3 regions of the Actinoallomurus acanthiterrae genome follow, and region 3 is predicted to be linked to each of the others. Evidence: riboswitches for the same ligand, from Rfam matches in the RefSeq annotation. Region 3 holds a riboswitch; each other region holds the start of a gene.

Region 1 (7,256 bases), 3.1 Mb from region 3:
TGGCCTGCGGATCGGGGGCGAACAGCCGAGCCGCCAGCTGGGCGGCCGGCATCTTCGGCGAGCTCTTCCCGTCACCGGTGAGAACGTAGACCCCGCCGGTGACCAGACCGGCCACCACGACGCCCGCGACGCCGATGAGGATCGGTCGCAGACGCACCCGGCTCCCCGCCCGGCGAGGCGTCTCCGTGCGCCACGGCTCGTCGAACCGGACCGTCGTGTTCTCACCCGAGGTCCACGGGTCGCGTCCGGGTACGGCGGGCGGCCGCGGGGTGGACCGCGGCACCGTCGCGGACGGCGGCAGGTCCAGGGCGGCCGGCCGGTCCCCTCCGCCCGCGTCGTACGCGGGGAAGCGCGGCGGCTCCTGCTCACCCGGGCCGTACGGGGGGTGAGGCTCGGTAGGGGAGGGGTCCACCGCAGGGTCCCAGACCGGCTGCGGCGGGATCCGCCACGGGTCGGCCTGCGGCTGCGGCGCCCATTCCTGGGTTTCCGGCGGCTCCTGCCACGTCGCGTCGCGCGGCGTCGGCCCCTCGGTCTCCTGCTGCGCGCCGTAGGGCGGTGGTGCTGGAGTGCTCTCCGGCGGCGGCTCGTACGGCGGCGAACCGGGCAGGCCCGGTGGCGCGGCGCCGTACGACGGCGGGGCGGGCATGGCCCAGGGCGGCAGTGGCGGCTGAGCCGGATCCGGCCCCCAGGTCGGAGGCGGGGGAGGAGAAGACCACTCGTCGTCGGCCGGAGTCTCTGTGTTCGGATCGTCGTCCGGCGTCTTCTGCCCGGCCACGCGTACCCTCCCCGTCCATCGCCGCGAGGGCGACCCCCAACCCGACCTCCACCCAGAGCGTCGTTGCGCAAATCTTATCGGGGCAAAGCGGTCATGTGGGGGCACTCGACGCCGACGTCCTCCGCCGGCATCCGGACGGGTTGTAGAGCGGGCGTCCTTCGGTCGAATCGGCTGTGCGATTCGTTTCCCAAGCCGTTGCTCTTCGTAGTCGGAAGAGGGCTTTATGTTCCGCTTCGGCAACTCTCGATGTGGCCACACTCGGTCGCGTACGGCCTTCTTGTGGAGTGGCTGCGCGGATAACGGCAGATCATCGGTTGTCCCAGTGAATAGCGAGAAGCCGAGTGTGATTTACGTAACATCGCGCCGGCTATTCGTGTGATCTTGCCGGTGTTAGGTTCCGTCCGGGTCTTTGCGTTTTATTTACATTCCATTTCAGGGGGTCTCGCGCGTGATGAAGATGGCAACGGGCGTGCTCGGAGTCGTCCTGGCAATGTCACTGCTGTCGGTCGCGAACGGCGTCACCGCCGACGCGGCGGTGACCGCGAGGCCGAGCGGCGTACACATGTCCGTGCCGGAGTCGGCACCCAGTGTCACGTCCGACCTGAAGGATCTCGACTCAGGAGAGAGCAACGACGCGATCGGGCGAACGGCGACGTTCACATTCGCCCCGAACGGCGCCACCGGCGTGACCAGGTACCAATACGCGTGGAACGACGAGACGGAGGCCGGAGCCGGAGGCGCGCCGTCCGTGACGGCCGACGCCGACGGCACGGCGAAGGTGACCCTTACCGTGCCCTTCACGCAGGACATCAGCTACCGCTTGTACGTATTCAGCTACGACCAGGCGAACAACCGTAGCCTCAACCCCGGAATCTTCGAATTCCGCCTCGCTTCACCCGCAGGCCCGGTGAGTCGGTGGAAACTCGACGAGGCACGTGGCACGGATCTGGTCGATTCTGCGGGCCACAACACCGCGACGTTGGTCGGCGGTACGCCGGGAGTCTCCGGCCGGGTCGATCAGGCGCTCCGTCTGAACGGCAACGGTGACCACGCGGCCACGGCGTCGTCCGCGGTGCACACGGACAAGAGCTTCACCGTATCCGTATGGGCACGACTGGCCGATGCCACCCACTATTCGACGGCGGTGAGCCAGGCGGGCAGTAGGGCCAGTGGGTTCCAGATCTATTACTCGCCGTCGTACAAGACCTGGGTGTTCAGCCGGCACTCGGCCGATGCCGACGGCGCGGTCGAGGTGCCTGTGGTCGCGGACGCGCCCGCCCGGCTGAACAGGTGGACGCACCTCGCAGGGGCTTACGACGCGCCGAGCCGACAGTTGACTTTCTACGTCGACGGCGCTCCGCAGTCCGGCCGGGCGTCGGTCACCTCGCCGTGGGACGCGACGGGGGCCTTGCAGATCGGGAGGGTCCTGGAGAAGAGCGCTTTCCGCAACCCCTTCCACGGCGATCTCGACGACGTCCGAATCTACGACCGTGTCGTGTTCGGAACCGAGCCCGACGGCATCGAGGGCTCGACCGGTGGCATCGCGGATCTGGCGAACCGGCCGGTCGTACGGGAGGGGTACTGGCCCGGCGACGGTGGTTCCGGAACCACCGTCACGGACTCCAGCGGACGCGCCCACGATGCCACGCTCAACTCTGCCGACGCCTGGACCGCCGACGGAAAGATCGGCGGTGCGCTCGACCTCGACGACGCGAAGAAGGAACACGCCGTGACGACCGGCCCGGTTCTTCGGACGGACAGCGGTTTCACGGTCGCGGCGTGGGTTCGGCTCGCCAAGACTCCCAGTGGGGATGCGACCGCGCTGGCGCAGAACGGTTCCCGCCGAAGCGCTTTCCGGCTCGGCTATCGGGTGGTCGACGGTACCGGCTACTGGTCGTTCGGAATCTCGGCGGCCGACACCGATGGCGCGACGTCCACCGACACGTACAGCGTGAATCCGGCCATGGTCGACGGGCAGTGGCATCACCTCGTGGGCGTCTACGACCCGGCGGCGAAAAAGATCCGTCTGTACGTGGACGGCGATCGTGCGGCGCAGACCTCCATCGCAGTGCCCTGGAACGCGGGCGGCCGATTCGACATCGGCGCGGCGAAGGCCAAAGGCGCCGCAACCGACTTCTGGCCAGGTGGGATCGATGACGTTCAGGCGTTCACAGGCGTCCTCACGGACGACGAGATCAACGCGATGGGTTCCTGAACGGGGAGCGCGAATCAGGTGAGCCACTGTGAGGTGGGCCAGGTTTCGCGGCGCCAGGCGCTGTCCCAGAACATCCACTCGTACTCGGTAGCGCGGAAGAAGGCGCGGGTCATGCTCTCTCGTGTGGCCGCGTCGGTCGTCGCCGCCAGGCGGTCGGTGATGTCCTTGGCGCGTTCGGTCGATTCGGCGAAGGCCGGGTCGGAGTAGGTCGCGATCCAGGCGCGGTAGGGGTGGTCCTCGACGCCCGCCGTGTTCTCGAGCAGGGCCTTGCCGACGTCCTGATACACCCAGAAGCACGGCAGCACGGCCGCCGCGAGCACCGGATACGGGTCGGCGAGGGCCGTCGCCTGGAGGAACGACGAATAGCCGAGGCAAGTGGGGGAGGTGTCGATGCCCGCCAGGTCGTCGGCGGTCAGTCCGAACTCCTCGATGTAGCCGGCGTGCAGCGTACGCTCCGCCGCCAGCGCTGCGTGCGCGCTCTCGGCGAAGAAGACGGCGTCCTCGGTGTCGGTGGCCCGGGCGGACGCGACCGCGAGCGCCCGGGAGAACGCCTCTAGGTAGCGGGCGTCCTGCACGATGTAGAACGCGAACCGTTCACGGTCGAGCGTGCCGGCGCTGAGGGCGGTGTTGAACGGGTGCTCGTGGATCGCGCGGATCAGGCGGGCCGAGCGCTTCCACACGTCGTCGCAGAACATCGGGTCCTCTCAGCGGTCACCGGACGGCGCGACGAGGACGTTCGAGCAACACCAGGAGTCACCGGTGACGTCCCTTCGCTAGTCCGAACTAGATCAGGTTCGACGGGTGTGATCTCAGCCCGGATACGCCCCGGGCACCCCGCGTCACCGCCGACCGTAACAACAACCGGCCGGTCATGACCACCCGCCGCCACCGCCCTGCGGGTCGGTGGCGCTCACGTACGGACGGTCGGCGCCCGTTGAGCGCGCGCACCTAGCGTGGGAGGTCGATCCGGTACTGGATGAAGCCACGGTTCTCGGCCACCTGGTCGTACAGGCGCCGCGCCGTCGCGTTCGACTCGTGGGTGTGCCAGTACACCCGGGCGCAGTCGTGGGTCTTGGCCCAGTCGGTCACGGCCGCGATCAGGGCGCGTCCCACGCCCATGCCCCGGGCCTCCGGCGCGGTGAACAGGTCCTGCAGGTAGCAGACGTCGGCGTTGGGAATCGACGTGCTGGCGTGAGCGAGGAAGTGCACGATGCCGACGAGCCGGCCGTCCAGCGTCGCGCCGAGGGCGTGCATGCGCGTGTCCGCCAGGAACTCGCGCCACGCCTGCTCGTACATCTCGGCGGGTTCCACGCGCTCGTAGAAGTCGATGTATCCGCGGAACAGGTCTTCCCAGGCGGCCCTGTCGGACGGAACGAGTTTGCGGATGGTGATCATCGGTCTCCTGCCGGGTCGAGCAAGCCGAACGTCGACGGACGCTCCCTACGTACGGCCTGGTCGGCGAGGACAGGCCCACATGCCCGAGCGTAGGGAGCTGCGATCCTCCGGGACACGGCCACTTCACGGCAGCAGCGAAGGACCAGTGACGGCCCGGCGTCGGACCTGGGGCTGTCCGTACGTGCGGATCGGGGGCTGGCGGCAGTGTCTCGGGTGCCGGTGCGCCCGTAGCGTGAACCGTCGAGGAGAGATCGGGAGGCGCCGCGTCCACGCTTCCGATCACCGGGCCATGCGGAGGGAACAGACCGGAGTGTCGATTCACCGATTCGGGCTCGTCCGGGCGGCGAACGCGGCGTCGTATCTGCGGGGGTTCGTCCTCTCCGGGATCGCCACCGTGCTCGTCACCCGCGCCTGTCTGGCGCAGGCCGGCTATCCCAAGGTCGGCAGCGGGAACCTGCACATCGCCCACGCCCTGTGGGGCGGCCTGCTGATGGCGGCGGGCGTGGTCATCGCCGTGGCCTTCCTCGGCCGGTCGGCGCGGATGTGGGCCACGGTGGTGGGCGGCGTGGGCTTCGGCCTGTTCATCGACGAGATCGGCAAGCTGGTCAACAAGACCGGCTACTTCTACCGCCCGGCCGCCGGGCTCATCTACCTCACCTTCGCCGCGCTCGTCATCCTCACGCAGTGGGTCGGCGGACGGACATCGCTCACCCCGCGCGAGCGTACGGCCAACGCCGCCTCCGCTGCCCTGGCCGGGATCACCTCGGGACTGACGCCGCAGGAACGCCGCGCGGCGGTGCGTTTGATCGAGGAGGTGGACGATGAGGCTCGGGCCGCGCTGTCAGACCTCCTCGCGGTGGCGCCCGACCGGCGGCCTGCCGCCCCGCGCCCGGTACGTACGGCGGTCGCCCGCGCCCGTTCCGTCGTCGGGCGGCTGGTCACTCACCGCGTCGTTCTCCGCGTCGCCGTCGGCTACCTCGTCGCACAGGGGGCCCTGACCCTCACCGGAGTGATCGCCGACGACTTCATTGTGACGAGCGCCGGAGAACGGGAGACAGGCGCGGTCGCGGCCGTTGCCTGTTGCGCGGTCGTGTCGACCGCTCTGGGCGCGTACGGCCTGGGGCGGCTGCGCCGCGGTCGCGTGACGGCCTTCCGGGTGTTCAACGCCACCGTGCTGCTCGACATCCTCGCCGGGCAGTTCTTCAAGTTCACGATCAACCAGTTCGCGGCGCTGTCCGACCTGGCCATCGACCTGCTCGTCGCCTGGGTCATCACGACGGAACTCCGCCGCCTCAGGTCCGGCGCTCCTGCCCCGGGATCGTCGCTGACGGGCCGGCCATCGGGTGTCGGTGTCCAGAGGCCGACGGAGTCCTGAGGGGCTGTGTGGTTCACTGCGCGGGTGATCGAGTACGACGTACTGCGTGTGTTCTGCGGGCCTGACGGCCGGCACGGCAACGAGCTCGGGGTCGTCCGCGACGGGGCCGGCGTCCCCTCGGAGGCCGAGCGTCAGGCCTTCGCGCGAGAGCTGGGGTTCAGCGAGACGGTGTTCGTCGACGACCCCGAGCGCGGCGTCATCGACATCTACACGCCGACGCTGCGGATGCCGTTCGCGGGGCATCCGTGCGTCGGCACCGCCTGGCTGCTCGGCGTACCCGCGCTGATCACCCCGGCCGGACGGGTCCGGGCCCGCCGGGACGGTGCGTGGGCCTGGATCGAGGCGCCGGCGGAGTGGGTGCCGCCGCGCACGCTGCGGCGGTACGGTTCGGCCGCCGAGGTCGACGCGCTGCCGGTGCCGCCGCAGGGGGAGTGGATCTACGCATGGGCGTGGCAGGACGAGGCGGCCGGGCGGGTGCGGGCGCGGGCCTTTCCCGGACGTGATGACGGCATCACCGAGGACGAGGCGACGGGTGCGGCGGCGCTGCTGCTGACGGCCCGCCTCGGCCGGGCCCTCACCGTCACCCAGGGGCGTGGCTCGCAGATCTCGACCGTTCCGAAGCCAGACGGACTGATCGAGGTCGGCGGCCGCGTCCGCCCCGCCGAACCGGTCCGTTGAGTCCGGGACATCCGCTCCAGGACGATCACCTGCGGTACGAGGACGGAATTCCCGTGGCGCTGGTGACGGCGGGAGCGGGCCTGGCCGCGTTCCCGTCGTCGATCGGCGGGCTCACCGCCCTGCGCCGCATCGACCTCGACGGGAACGCCCTGACGAGCCTTCCGGCGGACCTCGCGCGGTTCCCGCGGCTGGAGACCCTGCTGCTCTACAAGAACCGTCTCGCCGCGCTTCCGCCCGAGCTCGGCGATGTGACGTCGCTGCGGCACCTGAGCGTCGGAGGCAACCTGCTGTCCTCGGTTCCCGAGACACTGTGGCGCCTCACCGGGCTGCGTTCGCTCAACCTGGCCGAGAACGCCATCGCCGAGATCCCCGAGGCCATCGGCCGGCTCACCGCGCTGCGGATGCTCGACCTCGCGCACAACCGGCTCCGCCGGATCCCAGAGAGCATCGGCGACCTGACCGGGCTCACCGACTACCTCTACCTCGGCGACAACGAGCTCACGTCCGTGCCCGCCTCGCTGGGGCGGCTCGACCGACTCGGCTACCTCAGCCTCGCCGGGAACCGTCTCACCGCGCTTCCGGACGCGATCGGCCGGATGGCCGCGCTGCACGAGCTGCGTCTCCAGGACAACCGGCTGACCGGATTGCCGGGCTCGATCGGACGGCTCGTACGGTTGCGGGAGCTGCACCTGCGCGACAACCGGATCACCGAGCTGCCCGAGTCGGTCGGAGCAATGAGCGATCTGCGCCTCCTCGACCTGCGGAACAATCCGCTGACCCGGCTGCCCGCGGCGATCGTACGGCTGACGCGGCTCACG
Region 2 (7,256 bases), 7.7 Mb from region 3:
CCTAACTCCAGTTTGGGTCATGGTGAAGGCATCGTCAAAGAGAGGGGCCGGATCGACGGAGCTCACAGCACGGACAGGTACGGGGTTCGGTCATCCGCCCGGGGCTGCCACGCCGAGCCGTCCGCCGTCCCGCTCGGTCATCCATCCAGTACGGGGCCTGCCACGGTGAGCCATCCGTCCTCCTCGGTGACCGTGGTCCCGAACGCGGCGCAGGCGGCGGCGAACCGCTTGTGGATCCAGGCGTGGTCGGCGCCGGTGGCGAGACGGGTACGGGCGTACTCGAGCGTCAGCGGAACGGCGGTAAGCCGGGCGATCCGGCGCCCCTCTAGTTTCACGTGGAACATGAGACCCAGATCGTTCCGCAATACCGGGTCCACGGCGTAGTCGTCGATGAGGTCGCCGAGGTCGTACAGGACACGGCCGCACACGCCGTGGAAGACATGCGCGGAGTGCCCGGCGACCAGGGTCGCCCCGGCGTCGACCAGCGCCCGCGCCGCCGCCCGTATGTGGCGGAGGGGTTCGGTGGTCATGTTCGGGCCCCAGTGCGCCAGCACGAGCACGAGGACCCCGTCGGCGGACAGCGCGTGGATCCGGTCGGTGAGCCAGGCCGGGACGTCGTGGCGTAGGTCGGCGTACGCGACCCCGGGCCGGTCGGCGCGGGCGGCGAAGTCGGGCGGATGGTCGGTGACGCCGAGGACGGCCACGCGCGAGTCCCCGAGGTCGAAGAGGGCGGGTTCCCGTGCCTGTGGCAGGTCGGGTCCCGCGCCGACGGCCCGGATGCCCGCGCGGGTCAGGTGCGCGAGCGTGTCCGTCAGAGCCTCGTGGCCGTAGTCCAGCGCGTGGTTGTTGGCCAGCGTCACGCCGTCGATCCCCAGGTCGGCGAGCGTGTCGACGGCTCGCGGCGGGGCGCGGAAGTGGAACGGTTTGCCGGGAGCCGGCCAGGGGTGGCCGCGCGCGGACAGACAGCACTCGAGGTTGATCAGCGACAGGTCGGCGGAGCGGAACATCCGCCGCACCTCGTCGGCGAACAGCCCGTACGGCCCGGACACGGCGATTCGCTCCGCGACCCCGCGTCCCAGCATCGTGTCGCCGCCCAGGGCGACGGTGATGGCCACGCCGGACTCCCCCCCATCAGGATCGCCGCGCGGGCCGCGCCGGGCCAAGGGCCGAAGGTCCCGCCCGACGACCGAGGCACGGCTCTCCCGGGCGGCCTGGCGGCGATGTTCTCCTGGGCGGCCTGGCGGCGATGTTCCCCCGCGCGGCCTGGCTGCGATGTTCTCCCGGGCTGCCTTGCGGCGACGTCCTCCTGGGCTGCCTTGCGGCGATCGTCCACAGCCTGTGGACGGAGCCGTACCCTGGGACCATGCCGGAGCTGCCGGAGGTGGAGTCCCTCGCCGCCTTCCTGCGCGAGCACGCCGTCGGGCGGGCGATCGCGCGGATCGACGTGGCCGCCATCTCATCGCTGAAGACGTACGATCCGCCGATCACCGCGCTGAACGGCCTGACCATCACCGGGGTCGCGCGCCACGGCAAGTTCATCGACCTGGACGTCGACGGCGTGCACCTGGTCATCCACCTGGCCCGGGCGGGCTGGCTGCGCTGGAAGGACGCGTTGCCGTCGGCGCCGCTTCGGCCGGGCAAGGGCCCGCTGGCCCTCCGGGTGCACCTCGACGACGGATCCGGGTTCGATCTGACCGAGGCGGGCACCCAGAAGAGGCTCGCGGTCTACGTCGTACGCGACGCCGCGGAGGTCCCGGGCGTGCGGTCGCTCGGCCCCGATCCGCTCGCCGACGGCTTCACCATGGACACGCTGAAGGGCATCCTCGACGGCCGGCGCACCCAGATCAAGGGACTGCTGCGCGACCAGAGCGTGATCGCCGGCATCGGTAACGCCTACTCCGACGAGGTCCTGCACGTGGCGCGGATGTCGCCGTTCAAGCTGGCGGCGAGCTTCACGGACGAGGACGTCGCGACGCTGTACGACGCGATCGTCCGCACGCTCGGCGATGCCGTCGAGCGCTCCCGCGGCCTGGCGGCCAAGGACCTCAAGGGCGAGAAGAAGGAGGGCCTGCGGGTGCACGGCCGGGCAGGTCAGAAGTGCCCGGTGTGCGGCGACACGATCAGAGAGGTGTCGTTCGCGGACTCCGCCCTGCAGTACTGCCCGACCTGCCAGACGGGCGGCAAGCCCCTGGCGGACCGCCGGATGTCCCGACTGCTCAAGTGAGCCGCGCGTCCACCCGGGTATGGACGCCGCCCTGGTCCGCGCTGCCGACGGCGACGCGAGCGGCGCATCCGGGGGCGAAAGGCACTATGGCGCGATCCCCGTGGACCGTGCTCGGCGGGCGGCCGCCGTCCTGGCAGGCCGCTGCCGTAAGCGGGGTCACTTCTCCTGGCAGGCCGCTGCCGTAAGGAAGCGGAGTCAGCCCTCCAGGCGGGCCGCCGTCGACCGTGTCAGCGGACGGCCGCGGCCCTGCCGGAGCGTCGGAGGTCCGTGCTCAGCGGACCGGCGGGTGCGGGCCGAACAGCAGGCCCAGGGTGCCCCACCGCTTGATCTCGCAGCCGTTCTTACGGCTGAAGGTCGAGTCGACCTTCTTGCCGTTCCACGTGCCGGTGACGGTCGCCGTCTCCGGGCCGCCGTAGATCTGGGTGCACATGACGTTCTTCGGCGTCGGCGCGAACGGGTCCTTGCCCGCCACACCCGCCGTGGCGAGGGCCGCGCACGCCTCCTTGGCCTTGGGCAGGTCGCCGCCGACGGGGTCGCAGGTGAGCGTGTGCGTCTTGGGCTGCGACGTCTGCGACTCGCGCACGGTGATGGTCAGCCGGGTCTTTCCCGCCTGCCCCGGCCCCGGCGTGGCCGATGATCCAGTGGTGGACGGTCCGCTCGGTTTGACCGTCGCGTTGTCCTGCCCGCTGCCGCAACCGCCCAGCAACAGGGCGGCGGCGGCGATGCCGGGGATGGCGACGGCCGCTGGTCCCAGTCTGGTTAGAGATTGCCTCATGACGATTCGACGCCGGGCGTCGGCTCGTGGTTCCGTTAACTTGTGAATGCTTTCAGGGACCAGGTTCCCGCGGTTGAGGTCGCCAAGGTTCCGGACGACGCATACCTCCTGGACGTGCGCGAACTGGACGAATGGCAGGCCGGGCACGCGCCTCGCGCGATCCACATCCCCCTCAGTCAGCTCGGCGCCCGCGCGTCCGAGGTGCCCACCGGCGATGACGTCTTCGTCATCTGCCGGTCGGGGGCCCGGTCGGCGTCGGTGGTCGCGGCGTTCAACAACGCCGGCTGGAAGACCGCGAACGTCTCGGGCGGCATGCACGCCTGGGTCGCGGCGGGCCGTCCGATGGTCAGTGAATCGGGCAGCGAGCCATACGTCGCCTGACCGAGGTACATTAACGGCGGAAAAGTTCAGACCTCGCGGGAGCTCGGGCGACGACCGGGCTGAGAGGGCGGCTACGCAGTGCCGCCGACCGCTCGAACCTGACCGGGTAATGCCGGCGTAGGGAGTGTGCCTTGAGCACTGCCGTCGACGAACGTCCACTCGACAACGAGGCCCCGTACACCCTCGACCAGCCCGCCCCCAGGGTCCTCAGCTTCTGGGACCAGAGCGCCTTCTGGGCCAACCTGGGCGTGAGCCTCCTCGCCTTCTCCGGCGCCTACTCGGTGCTCGCCCCGGACGCCCAAGGCAACCCCCGGCTGCCCATCGTCGGCGGGATCGTCGCCATGGTCGTCGGCACCGCGATCGGCGGGATCATGCTCGGGCTGGCGGCCGTGTCCGGCACCCGCGCCGGCGTCCCCGCGATGATGATGCTGCGCGGCCTGTTCGGGACGCGCCTCTCGTACGTCCCCACCGTGATGAACATCCTGCAGATGATCGGCTGGGGCACCTTCGAGCTGGTCACGATCGCGGGCGCGGCGAAGGAACTCGTCGGCGGCGGCCCGCACTGGGCGTACGTCATCGTCGCGGGCGTGGTCACGACCGTGCTGACCATCTGGCCGCTCGGCTCCGTCCGGGTCCTGCGCCGGTACGTCACCGCGGCGGTCGTCCTGGCCCTCGCCTACTTCTACGTGCAACTCGTCCGTCAGCCCCTGCCGAACCTCACCCACGGGTCGTGGAGCCACTTCTGGATCGGCGCGGACGCCGCGCTGGCCGTCTCCATCTCCTGGGTGCCCATGGCGGCCGACTACACGCGGCACTCCCGCTCCGAGCGGGCGTCGTTCGGCGCCGCGAGCGTGGCGTACGGGCTGACGCAGGTCGTCGCGTACGTCCTGGGCCTGCTGGCGCTCGCCCTGGTCGCCGGCGACTCGTCCAAGGTGTTCGGGCCGTTCCAGCACGTCGCCCTCGGCACGCTGTTCTTCGCGGTGTTCGTCCTGCGCGAGGTCGACCAGTCGTTCGCGAACGTCTACTCGACCGCGGTCTCGATCCAGAACCTCGTGCCCCGCGTGGACCGGCGGCTGCTCACCGTCACCCTGGGCGCCCTCACGACGCTGCTCGCCCTCGTCCTGAACATGGACAACTACTCGGGCTTCCTCACGCTGATCGGGTCGGTGTTCGTGCCGATGCTCGGCGTGCTGGCCGTGGACTTCTTCTGCTTCACCGGACGGCGCGGCTGGAACGTCTCCGACCGTGCGCCCGCCCGCTGGGGGATGGTCGTCGCGTGGGTGGCGGGCATCGCGACGTACCAGCTCATCAACCCCGGTCAGGTCGGGTGGTGGTCGCGGATGTGGACGCACGCGCAGAGCGCGCTGCACTTCACTCCGGCGGACTGGATGAGCGCCTCGCTCCTGTCCTTCGCCGTCGCGGCGGCGGTCACCGGCGCGATCGGTCTCATTCGCCGGTGAAACAGCCGGGAGATCGGTCGGGGTTGGCCGTGAGGTCGGTCGGGGTTGGCCGTGAGGTCGGTCGGGGTCGGCCGGGAGGTCGGTCGGGGTCGGTTGGTCGCGGGGTGAGCCGGTCGGGGCGAGCCGGTCGGGGAAGAACGCTGAATCGCACGTCACGGCGTCGTCGCGCCCGTCATGATGGGGGTACGGAGTGGCGGGAGGCGATCACGATGGCGCAGTGTGATCACGACTGGGTGCAGACCGCGCCCAACCAGAAACGATGCCGCAAGTGCGGATTGGTGCTGACCTTCGCATAGGGACGTGACGCGGGTGGCACTATGGGCCGCGTGAGCTCGTCTGACGCGATGATGCGGGCGGCGGTGGCATCCTCCGCCGACGCGATGATCGCGTTGGGGGCCGACCTGACCGTACGGCTGTGGAACCCCGCGGCCGAGCGGATGTTCGGCTGGACCGCGGAAGAGGTGCTGGGCCGGCCGCTGCGCGTCGTCCCCGAGGAGCACACCGCGGAGCACCGCGCCGTGCTCGAACGCGTCCGCGAGGGCGGCCACATCTCGTTCCTCACCCGGCGGCTGCACCGCGACGGCCGGCTGATCGACACGCGGGCGGTCGCCAGCGCCATGCGCGGCGAGGACGGTGAGTTCCTCGGCTGGATCGGTCTCTACCGCCCGGTGCGGGAGGACGAGGCCGTTCAGCACCAGACCGCCGAGCGCATCCGTCTCGTGCGGCGGCTCAACGACGTGGTGGCCGACCTCAACACCGAGCTGGAGCTCCCGGCGGTCCTCGACCGGGTCACGTCGGGTCTCATCGAGCTCACCGGCGCGGACGCCGCCGGCTTCGTCGTCATCGAGCAGGCCACCAACACCCTGCGGCTGGTCAGTATGACCGGGCTGCCCCGGCGGCTGCGCGGGGCGACCGCCGACCTCCGCTCCAGCCTCGTCGGCGAGCTGCTGCGCTCCGGCCGTACCGTCATGCTGGCCACGGCCGACACGCGCAGCCTCAGCGACCTGATCTGGTCCGAGCTCGACGGCCTGCACACGATCGCCGTGGGCATCTCGAACATCCAGGGCAGCCCGTACGGCGCGTTGTACGCCCTGTTCTCCCGGCGCAAGGCGGGCCACATCGAGCTGGAGCTCCTCGAGCTGTTCGCCGGGCACGCCGGCGTCGTCCTCGGCAACGCCATGAACTACGCCGAGGTGGTCCGGCAGCGCAGGCACGAGCGGGCGGTGATCGAGGCCAGCGCGGACGGCATCGCGGTGCTCGACCGCGACGGCGTCGTCCAGCGGTGGAATCCCGCGGCGCACGCGATCACCGGCCTGGCCTCCGAGGACGTCATCGGCCGGCCGCTGCCGTTCGCGCTGCCCGCTCCGGGCGGCGAGTCGACGATCCAGCTGGAGTCCGGCACCTGGCTGAACGTCCTGCACACCGCGATCGAGGGCCACGACGAGGTGGTCGTCGACTTCCGTGACGTCACCGAGGCCAAGTCCCTCGAAGCGGCCAAGGACCTCTTCCTGTCCATGACCAGCCACGAGCTGCGCACGCCGATCACGGTCGTGCAGGGGTTCGCCAAGACGCTGGTCGACCGGTGGGAGAAGCTCGAGGAGGCCGACCGGCGGCGCGCGGTCGCGACGATCGCCGACCGCGCGGACGCCCTCGGCCGTCTCGTCGACAACCTGCTGTACTCCCGCGCGGTGCCGAACGGGCTGAGCGTCACCAGTGAGCCGTTCGACCTGGGGCGGCTGCTGCGCGGCGCGGCGTACGGCTTCCGCGGCGTGTCCGAGCGTCACCTGGTCGAGCTGGAGATCGCCGAGGACCTGCCGTCGGCCCTCGGTGACTCCATGGCGACGGACATCATCGTCGGCCAGCTGCTGGAGAACGCGGTGAAGTACTCACCGGAAGGCGGCGTCATCACGGTCCGTGCGGACGTCGACGGCGACGCCATCGTCGTGACGGTGGAGGACGACGGGATCGGGATCGCCGCCGGCGATCGCGAGCGCGTCTTCGAGCGTTTCGTGCAGGGCGAGGCGGGGGACCGCCGCCGTTTCGGGGGCCTCGGACTGGGGCTGTACATCGTGCGCCGGCTGGCCCGCGCGCAGCAGGGCGACGTCTCCGCGCACCCGCGCGCGGACGGGCTGGGAGGCACCTCCATGCGCTTCACCCTCCCCCGATTTGGTGACTCTGTGTGACAGGTCATACTGGTGCATACCGCTCAAATGGGCTGATCTTCGCAGCGTGGCGGAGGTCACAGTTACACGTGGTGTTGGTAACAGATTCCTGTGGCGCGGTTTCCAGGTTTTTTAAGCGGGCATTTCGGTTGTAACCGGGGTGACCACGTAACGGGGAGTATCCGGGAGCCAGTGCCCGGGGAGGTGAGGGTGTCGAGCGTCGTGTTCCTGCCACATGCGCCGTCCAGCGTCTC
Region 3 (7,256 bases):
ATGGATGGCGATCCGGTAGCCGAGCGCGGCGAGCCGCTCGGCGGGAGTGTCGGAAGTGAGCCCGCCCTGCACCATGTTGATCAGCAACGGGGCGTCGACCTCGCGGGCGATTCGTTCGATCTCGGCGAGGCTCTCCGGCGCCTCGACGAAGATCATGTCCGCGCCGGCCTCCGCATAGTGGTTCGCCCGTTCGATCGCCGCGTCGAGGCCGAGTGGCCCGCGCGCGTCCGTACGGGCGATGATCACCAGGTCGTCATCCGTGCGGGCGTCGAGGGCGGCCCGGAGTTTCGCGAGGTACCCCCCGGCCCCGATCAGCTCCTTGTCTGGCAGGTGGCCGCAGCGCTTGGGAAACGCCTGGTCCTCCAGGTGCAGGGCAGCGACTCCGGCGCGTTCGAGCTGGCGGACGGTGCGCACGACGTTGAGCGGCGCGCCGTACCCGGTGTCGGCGTCGGCGATCAGCGGGACGTCGCCGAGCACGCCGGTGATCATGCGGGCCCGCTCGGCCATCTCGCTCTGCCGCGCCCGGAACGTCGCCACGCGCCGCTCGAACCGCGGCGGGAGAAGGCCGACGACGCGCCGGGCGGGCCGGCGCTTTCGGCGCGGCCCCGGCTGTCGCGCCCGCCGATGCTCGGGCGGACGGTCCTGGCCTGCCTGATCCAGACGCTCGGCCCGGTCGGATTTTACGGGTTCGCCTCCATCGCGCCGCTCGTGCTGCTGCACAAGGGCTTCGATGTCGCGCACTCCCTCGGCTACACGGCACTGACCGCGCTCGGCTACCCAATCGGGTCGCTCCTGCTCATGCCGATCGCCGACCGCGTCCAGCGCCGTACCCTGACGATCGTCTCGTCCATGGGCGTCGCCGTCGTGGGCACGGTGTTCGGCATGGCGAGCAGCGGGTGGCTCGTGGTCGTCGCCGGCACGCTCACCGCGCTGCTCAGTGTCATCCAGGCGACGGTTTCCCGAACCTACAGCGCGGAACTGTTCCCCACAGCCGTCCGCAGCACCGTCATCGGCCGTTCCTACGCACTCTCCCGCCTCGTGGCGGCGGTCCTGCCGTTCGTATCCCTGACCGCACTGTACGCACTAGGGGCTGCGGCGCTGTACCTTCTGTGCGCGGCGCTGATCACTCTGATGAGCCTCAGCGTCGCCCTTCTCGGCCCCAAGACCAACGACGTCCGGCTGGAGGCCATCTGATCGCCGAGCCGGCGGAGGGTGGCCGCCGCGCCCTGAGACTTCCCGCTGGAACGCAATGCGACTCCGGGCGCAGATGCCATGCCGCTCAAGCCCGACCCTCCCGCACATTGGTTCAACGTCGGGCCATTCGGTGTCGCGGCCGGTTGCTGACGGTCTCGCTCCGAGAAGTGTGCCTTATCCCTCCGTCAAGGGCAGGTAGATGCGGCCGCCTCGTTGGGCGAACTCCTCGGCCTTCTCCCGCATTCCGGCGGTCAGAGCTTCACTTTCGGGCATGCCGTGCTCTTCAGCGTAGGCACGCACATCTCGGGTGATCTTCATGGAGCAGAAGTGCGGACCGCACATCGAGCAGAAATGCGCGGTCTTCGCCGGTGCGGCAGGGAGGGTCTCATCATGGAATGACCGCGCGGTGTCCGGGTCGAGGGAGAGGTTGAACTGATCCTCCCACCGGAAGTCGAAGCGAGCGTCGGACAACGCGTCATCCCATGCCTGCGCTCCGGGATGTCCCTTGGCCAGATCGGCGGCATGCGCTGCGATCTTGTAGGCGATCACACCCGCCTTCACGTCGTCGCGATCAGGAAGGCCCAGGTGTTCTTTCGGCGTGACGTAGCACAGCATCGCGGTGCCATACCAGCCGATCATCGCCGCGCCGATGGCCGAGGTGATGTGGTCGTAGCCGGGCGCGATGTCGGTGGTCAGTGGTCCCAGCGTGTAGAACGGCGCCTCGGAGCACAGTTCCATCTGCAGGTCGACGTTCTCCTTGATCTTATGCATGGGAACGTGGCCGGGCCCTTCGATCATCACCTGGCAGTCGTACTCCCACGCGACGTTCGTCAATTCTCCCAGCGTCCGCAACTCCGCGAGCTGCGCTTCATCGTTGGCGTCATAGATGGAGCCGGGCCGCAGCCCGTCGCCGAGAGAGAAGGTCACGTCATAGGAAGCGAAGATCTCACACAACTCACCGAAGTGGGTGTAGATGAAGTTCTCCTCGTGGTGGGCGAGGCACCAGGCAGCGAGGATCGACCCGCCGCGTGAGACGATTCCCGTCTTGCGGCGGGCCGTCAGCGGCACGTGCGCCAGCCGGACGCCGGCGTGCACGGTCATGTAGTCCACGCCTTGTTCACACTGTTCGATCACCGTGTCACGGAAGACCTCCCACGACAGTGCCTCCGGCCGGCCGCCGACCTTTTCCAGCGCCTGGTAAATCGGAACAGTGCCGACCGGCACCGGAGAGTTACGAAGGATCCACTCGCGGGTCTCGTGGATCCGCCGGCCCGTCGACAGATCCATGATCGTGTCAGCGCCCCAGCGGGTCGCCCAGCGCATCTTCTCGACCTCTTCGTCGATCGAGGAGCCGACGGCCGAGTTGCCGATGTTGGCGTTGATCTTCACCAGGAAGTTCCGGCCGATGATCATCGGCTCGCTCTCCGGGTGGTTCACGTTGGCGGGCAGGACCGCCCGGCCACGGGCCAGTTCGTCCTGCACGAACTCGGGAGTGACGCCCTCGCGCACGGCGACGAACTCCATCTCCGGGGTGATCTCGCCGCGCCGGGCGCGTGCTCGTTGGGTGATGCCGCCGGCTCGCTCGGTGCCGGGGGAACGCCACGCGGTTCGCAACTTCGGCAGGCCACGGTTCAGGTCGGCGACGTATCCCGGATCGGTGTACGGCCCTGAAGTGTCATAGAGCACGACCACAGAGCCGTTGGTGAGGTGCACCTCGCGCATCGGCACCCGGATGTCCGGCTGCGAGCCGGTGAGATAGGTCTTACGGGCATGTGAGGCCATCGAACAACTCCCTACGCCGGCATTACCCGGTCAGGTTCTAGCGGTCGGTGGCCGCGTCAGCCGCCCTCTCAGCCCGGTGCGCCGGGCTCCCGCGTTCGTCGTGCCGACCCTAACCCGAAACGGCCTCCTCGCCGCAACCCCGGGTCATGAAGTAACGACGTTGCGGTTGTACGGTCCGCGGATTGCTAACCGACAGGAAACGATGGGGTCTGACAAGCAATCGCTGATCACCGTGCAACGTGATCAAACCCAGCACAGACAGCCACTCGCAATGCGCCTGACCTGCGGAAACGCTAGCGGACCGGCAATCCGGTGACCGTGCGGCCGATGACGAGGCGCTGGATCTCCGACGTGCCCTCGAAGATGGTGAATATCTTGCTATCGCGGTGCCAGCGCTCGACGGGATAGTCGCGGGTGTAGCCGTTGCCGCCGAGGATCTGGATGGCCTCCTCGGTGACTCGTACGGCGGTCTCGCCGGCGTGGAGTTTGGCCATCGAGCCTTCGGCGCTGGCGAACTCCTTGCCGTTGCGCGCCATCCAGGCGGCGCGCCAGACGAGGAGGCGGGAGGCGTCGATCTGGGTCTTCATGTCGGCGAGTTTGAAGGCGACGGCCTGGAAGTCACCGATCTTCTTGCCGAACTGCTCGCGCTCGCGGGCGTAGTCGACGGCGTATTCGTACGCCGCGCGGGCGATGCCGACGGCCATGGCGCCGACGGTGGGGCGGGAGGCCTCGAAGGTGCGCAGGGCGGCCTGGCCGGCGGCGCGCTTGCCCTCGCGGACGCGGGCGAGTCGCTCGTCGAGCCGGTCCTTGCCGCCGACGAGGCAGGAGCCCGGCACGCGCACGTTGTCGAGGATGACTTCGGCGGTGTGGGAGGCGCGGATGCCGTGCTTCTTGAACTTCTGGCCCTGGGACAGGCCGGGGTTGCCGGGCGGCACGATGAAGTTGGCCTGGCCGCGGGTGCCGAGCTCGGGGTCGACGGAGGCGACGACGACGTGAACGTTGGCGATGCCGCCGTTCGTGGCCCACGTCTTGGTGCCGTTGATCACCCACTCGTCCTTGGCCTCGTCGTACTCCGCCCGGGTGCGGATCGAGCCGACGTCGGAGCCGGCGTCGGGTTCTGAGGCGCAGAACGCGCCGAGTTTGATGTCGTCGGCGGTGCCGAACATCTGCGGGATCCACTCGCCGATCTGCTCGGGCAGGCCGGTGGCGGCGACGGACACGGCCGCCAGGCCGGAGCCGACGAGGGACAAGCCGATGCCGCCGTCTCCCCAGAACAGCTCCTCGAACGCGACCGGGATGCCGAGGCCGGACGGCTCCATCCACTGCTCGGCGAAGAAGTCGAGGGAGTACAGCCCGATCTTGGCCGCCTCCTGGAGGATCGGCCAGGGCGTCTCCTCGCGCTCGTCCCACTCCTGGCCGGCGGGGCGGATGACGTCTCTGGCGAACTCGTGGACCCACTCCTGGACCGCCCGTACATCCTCGTTCAGCTCGAGTGAGAAGGCCGGGGCGCCGTCGTCCGACATGTTTCCTCCGTTCACGGCCGGCCCGGGCGGCGGGCACGCTATTGGACCCGTTGTCCAGCTCACCCTAGCGGCCGGAGTGCTACCGGCGGTAACAGGGTGGCAAGTGTCACATTACGCCCGGAAGGAGATTGACTTCGTGCCATGAGAGTCACGAGGCTGTAACAAGCGGTACCGTCTGTACGAGGTAAGAGGTAACTTATTTCGCAATCTGCCCCCGTGGCCCTGGTCGCCCGATAGAACGGGAGTCTGAGTGGGTCTGCCCGGTTCCCCCCGCCGTCGGGACGCCCGCCCCACCCGAGTGCTCGCCTTCGGCGCGGCCGTCCTGGCCGTCGTCCTGGTCGCCGCGCTTGCCGCCGTCTTCTGGCCCAGTGGCGAGCAGACGCACGTCACCGCCTACTTCGAGCGCGCCACCGGTGTCTACCGCGGCACCGAGGTCCGCGTGCTCGGCGTGAAGGTCGGCAAGGTCACCAGCGTGACGCCCAAGGGCAACATGGTCGAGATCGGGATGGCGTACGACGCCAAGCGCAAGATCCCCGCGAACGCCCAGGCCGTCATCATCGTTCCGTCGCTGGTCGCCGACCGGTACATCCAGTTCACGCCGGTCTATCGAGGCGGGGCGGCCCTCAAGAACGGCGCCACGCTGTCGCTGTCGAGCACGGCGGTGCCGGTCGAACTCGACGACGCGAACCAGTCGGTCAACGATCTGGCCAAGGCCCTCGGACCCCAGGGCGCCAACGCCAACGGCGCGCTGTCGCGGCTGCTGAAGTCGAGCGCGCAGACCCTCAACGGGCAGGGCGAGAATTTCAAGCAGACCCTCCAGGACCTCTCCGAGGTCAGCCGGATCCTCGCCGACAACCGCGGCGACGCCAGCCAGACCGTACGCAACCTCGCGAAGATCACCCAGGCGATGGCCGCGAGTGACCGGCAGATCCGGGCGTTCTCGGAGAACCTCGCGACCGTCTCCGGCACGCTCAACGCGGAACGGACCGAGCTGCGGGCCGCGCTGAAGAGCCTCACGGTGGCGCTGCAGGAGGTCTCGGCGTTCGTCAAGGAGAACAAGACGCAGATCGCCGCGAACGTCCAGGGTCTCGCGCAGGTGACCGGCATCCTCGTCAAGGAGAAGCAGGCCCTGCAGCAGTTCCTGGACAAGGCGCCGGTGGCGGCCACCAACGCGATGCAGGTCTACGACTACCAGGACGGCACGCTGCACTCCCGGCTCAACCTGATGCAGTCGCAGAACATCGCGATGTGGCTCTGCTCGCTGGCGTACTCCCTCGGCGCGCCGCCGAAGCAGTGCGAGACGCTGCTCAAGCCGCTCAACGCGCTCGGCGCCCCGCTCAGCAAGATCGGCCTGGATCTGTCGGGGCTGACGGCGGCCACGACCCACTTCGACGTGGTGCCTCCGCCGCCGGACGCCTACGGCAGCGGCTCCGCGCGTACCGCCGGGAAGGGCGGCACGACCAAGAAGACCACTCAGACGAGCGCCAACCCGGACCCGACCTTCGGCGGGATCCTGGCGCCCCCGTCCCCCGGCTGAGCCGCGTTCGCCCCCTCGGCCTCTTTCCGGCCGCGCGGCCAAAGTCGGACAGATCCGTCGATCCAGGCCACCGGTGGGCGATACTCGGACAGACGCGCATAGATCATCTCTCGTCGGCTCGGCCATGACGAGAGACCCATGTCCGTCGCCCTGTTCCCGCGTGAGCTCGGACTCGACCGGTCAGGAGTGGTTGAGTGGCACTGGACATGTCCTTCCTGATCGCGGACCCGGACTACTACGCGCCCTGGGACACCGCCGATCCCGGTCCGCGCTACGCAGCGGGCCCCATGCCGGCCGGTTGGACGCGGCGGGACTCGGGCGCGTGGACCCACTGGGGCCCGCCCGGTCTCGTCCTCCCCGATCAGGGGTGGAAGGTGCACGTGTCCAGTTCCCTGCCCAATGCGCAATTCGTGCTGGCGGTGGTGGCGAAGGTGTGCGCCGAGTCGGGTGTCCCGTTCAAGCACCTGGCCGGGCGCGAGATGTTCCTGCACGCGCACGGCAAGCACGCCAACAGGGTGCAGAGCGGCAAGTTCTGCACCCTGTACCCGCCGACGGACGACTGCGCGCTGCGGATCTTACGGCGGCTGACGGAGGAGCTGTCCGGGATCAGCGGGCCCTTCGTGCTCTCCGATCGCCGTTATGGTCCGAGCGAGTGCGTCTCGTACCGGTACGGAGCGTTCCGCGGCCGCGTGCGGATCGACGCGGAGGGCGAGCCGGTGCCCGTCATGCTCGGACCGGACGGCCGGGAGGTCGATGACGAGCGCCGGCCCGCGTTCCACCTGCAGGCCGGCGTCGTCGACCCGTTCCGGCAGGCCGCTCCGGACGTCGCGACCGGGCCGGTCACTCTGCACGGCTACACCTTCGAGGCCGTCGTACGGCACGGCAACGCGGGTGGCGCGTACCGCTTCCGTACCGCGGACGGCGACCAGGTCTTCCTGAAAGAGGCGAGGGCCCACAACGGTTACACCCCTGACGGCGCCGACGCGAAGGCGCGGTTGACCGCCGAGTACCTGGTCCTCCGGGCGTTACACGGCCGCGAACCGGGCCTCTGCCCGCGGCCGGTGGAACTGTTCCAGCACTGGGAACACAGCTATCTCGTCACCGAGTTCATCCCCGGCGCGCCGCTGTACCGATGGATGGTGCTGAACAACCCCGCGGTACGGATCGGCCCCGACCCCGCGGAGTTCGCCCGGTATCACCGCCGTTGCCTGGCCCTGCTC

The links. Region 3 has a riboswitch for thiamine pyrophosphate ahead of thiC (phosphomethylpyrimidine synthase ThiC). Riboswitches for the same ligand answer to the same signal wherever they lie in the genome.
Region 1: another riboswitch for thiamine pyrophosphate. It lies ahead of tenA (thiaminase II); the one in region 3 lies ahead of thiC (phosphomethylpyrimidine synthase ThiC).
Region 2: another riboswitch for thiamine pyrophosphate. It lies ahead of ACYVF7_RS58835 (purine-cytosine permease family protein); the one in region 3 lies ahead of thiC (phosphomethylpyrimidine synthase ThiC).

The regions. Positions count from the first base shown of each region.
Region 1 covers NZ_BAAHCO010000001.1:7,770,961-7,778,216, reverse strand. Annotated here, with positions in the region: gene ACYVF7_RS36670 (hypothetical protein) at 1-775, opposite strand, end outside; gene ACYVF7_RS36665 (LamG domain-containing protein) at 1,227-2,990, shown strand; gene tenA (thiaminase II) at 3,005-3,685, opposite strand; TPP riboswitch at 3,739-3,837, opposite strand; gene ACYVF7_RS36655 (GNAT family N-acetyltransferase) at 3,939-4,385, opposite strand; gene ACYVF7_RS36650 (hypothetical protein) at 4,696-5,760, shown strand; gene ACYVF7_RS36645 (PhzF family phenazine biosynthesis protein) at 5,785-6,438, shown strand; gene ACYVF7_RS36640 (leucine-rich repeat domain-containing protein) at 6,492-7,256, shown strand, end outside.
Region 2 covers NZ_BAAHCO010000001.1:12,456,349-12,463,604, reverse strand. Annotated here, with positions in the region: gene ACYVF7_RS58855 (CapA family protein) at 138-1,115, opposite strand; gene ACYVF7_RS58850 (Fpg/Nei family DNA glycosylase) at 1,364-2,224, shown strand; gene ACYVF7_RS58845 (SSI family serine proteinase inhibitor) at 2,496-2,999, opposite strand; gene ACYVF7_RS58840 (rhodanese-like domain-containing protein) at 3,042-3,380, shown strand; TPP riboswitch at 3,406-3,521, shown strand; gene ACYVF7_RS58835 (purine-cytosine permease family protein) at 3,512-4,840, shown strand; gene ACYVF7_RS58830 (sensor histidine kinase) at 5,158-7,023, shown strand; gene ACYVF7_RS58825 (ATP-binding protein) at 7,195-7,256, shown strand, end outside.
Region 3 covers NZ_BAAHCO010000001.1:4,717,517-4,724,772, reverse strand. Annotated here, with positions in the region: gene ACYVF7_RS22700 (isocitrate lyase/PEP mutase family protein) at 1-537, opposite strand, end outside; gene ACYVF7_RS22695 (MFS transporter) at 625-1,194, shown strand; gene thiC (phosphomethylpyrimidine synthase ThiC) at 1,369-2,976, opposite strand; TPP riboswitch at 2,965-3,079, opposite strand; gene ACYVF7_RS22685 (acyl-CoA dehydrogenase family protein) at 3,270-4,499, opposite strand; gene ACYVF7_RS22680 (MCE family protein) at 4,750-6,036, shown strand; gene lanKC (class III lanthionine synthetase LanKC) at 6,243-7,256, shown strand, end outside.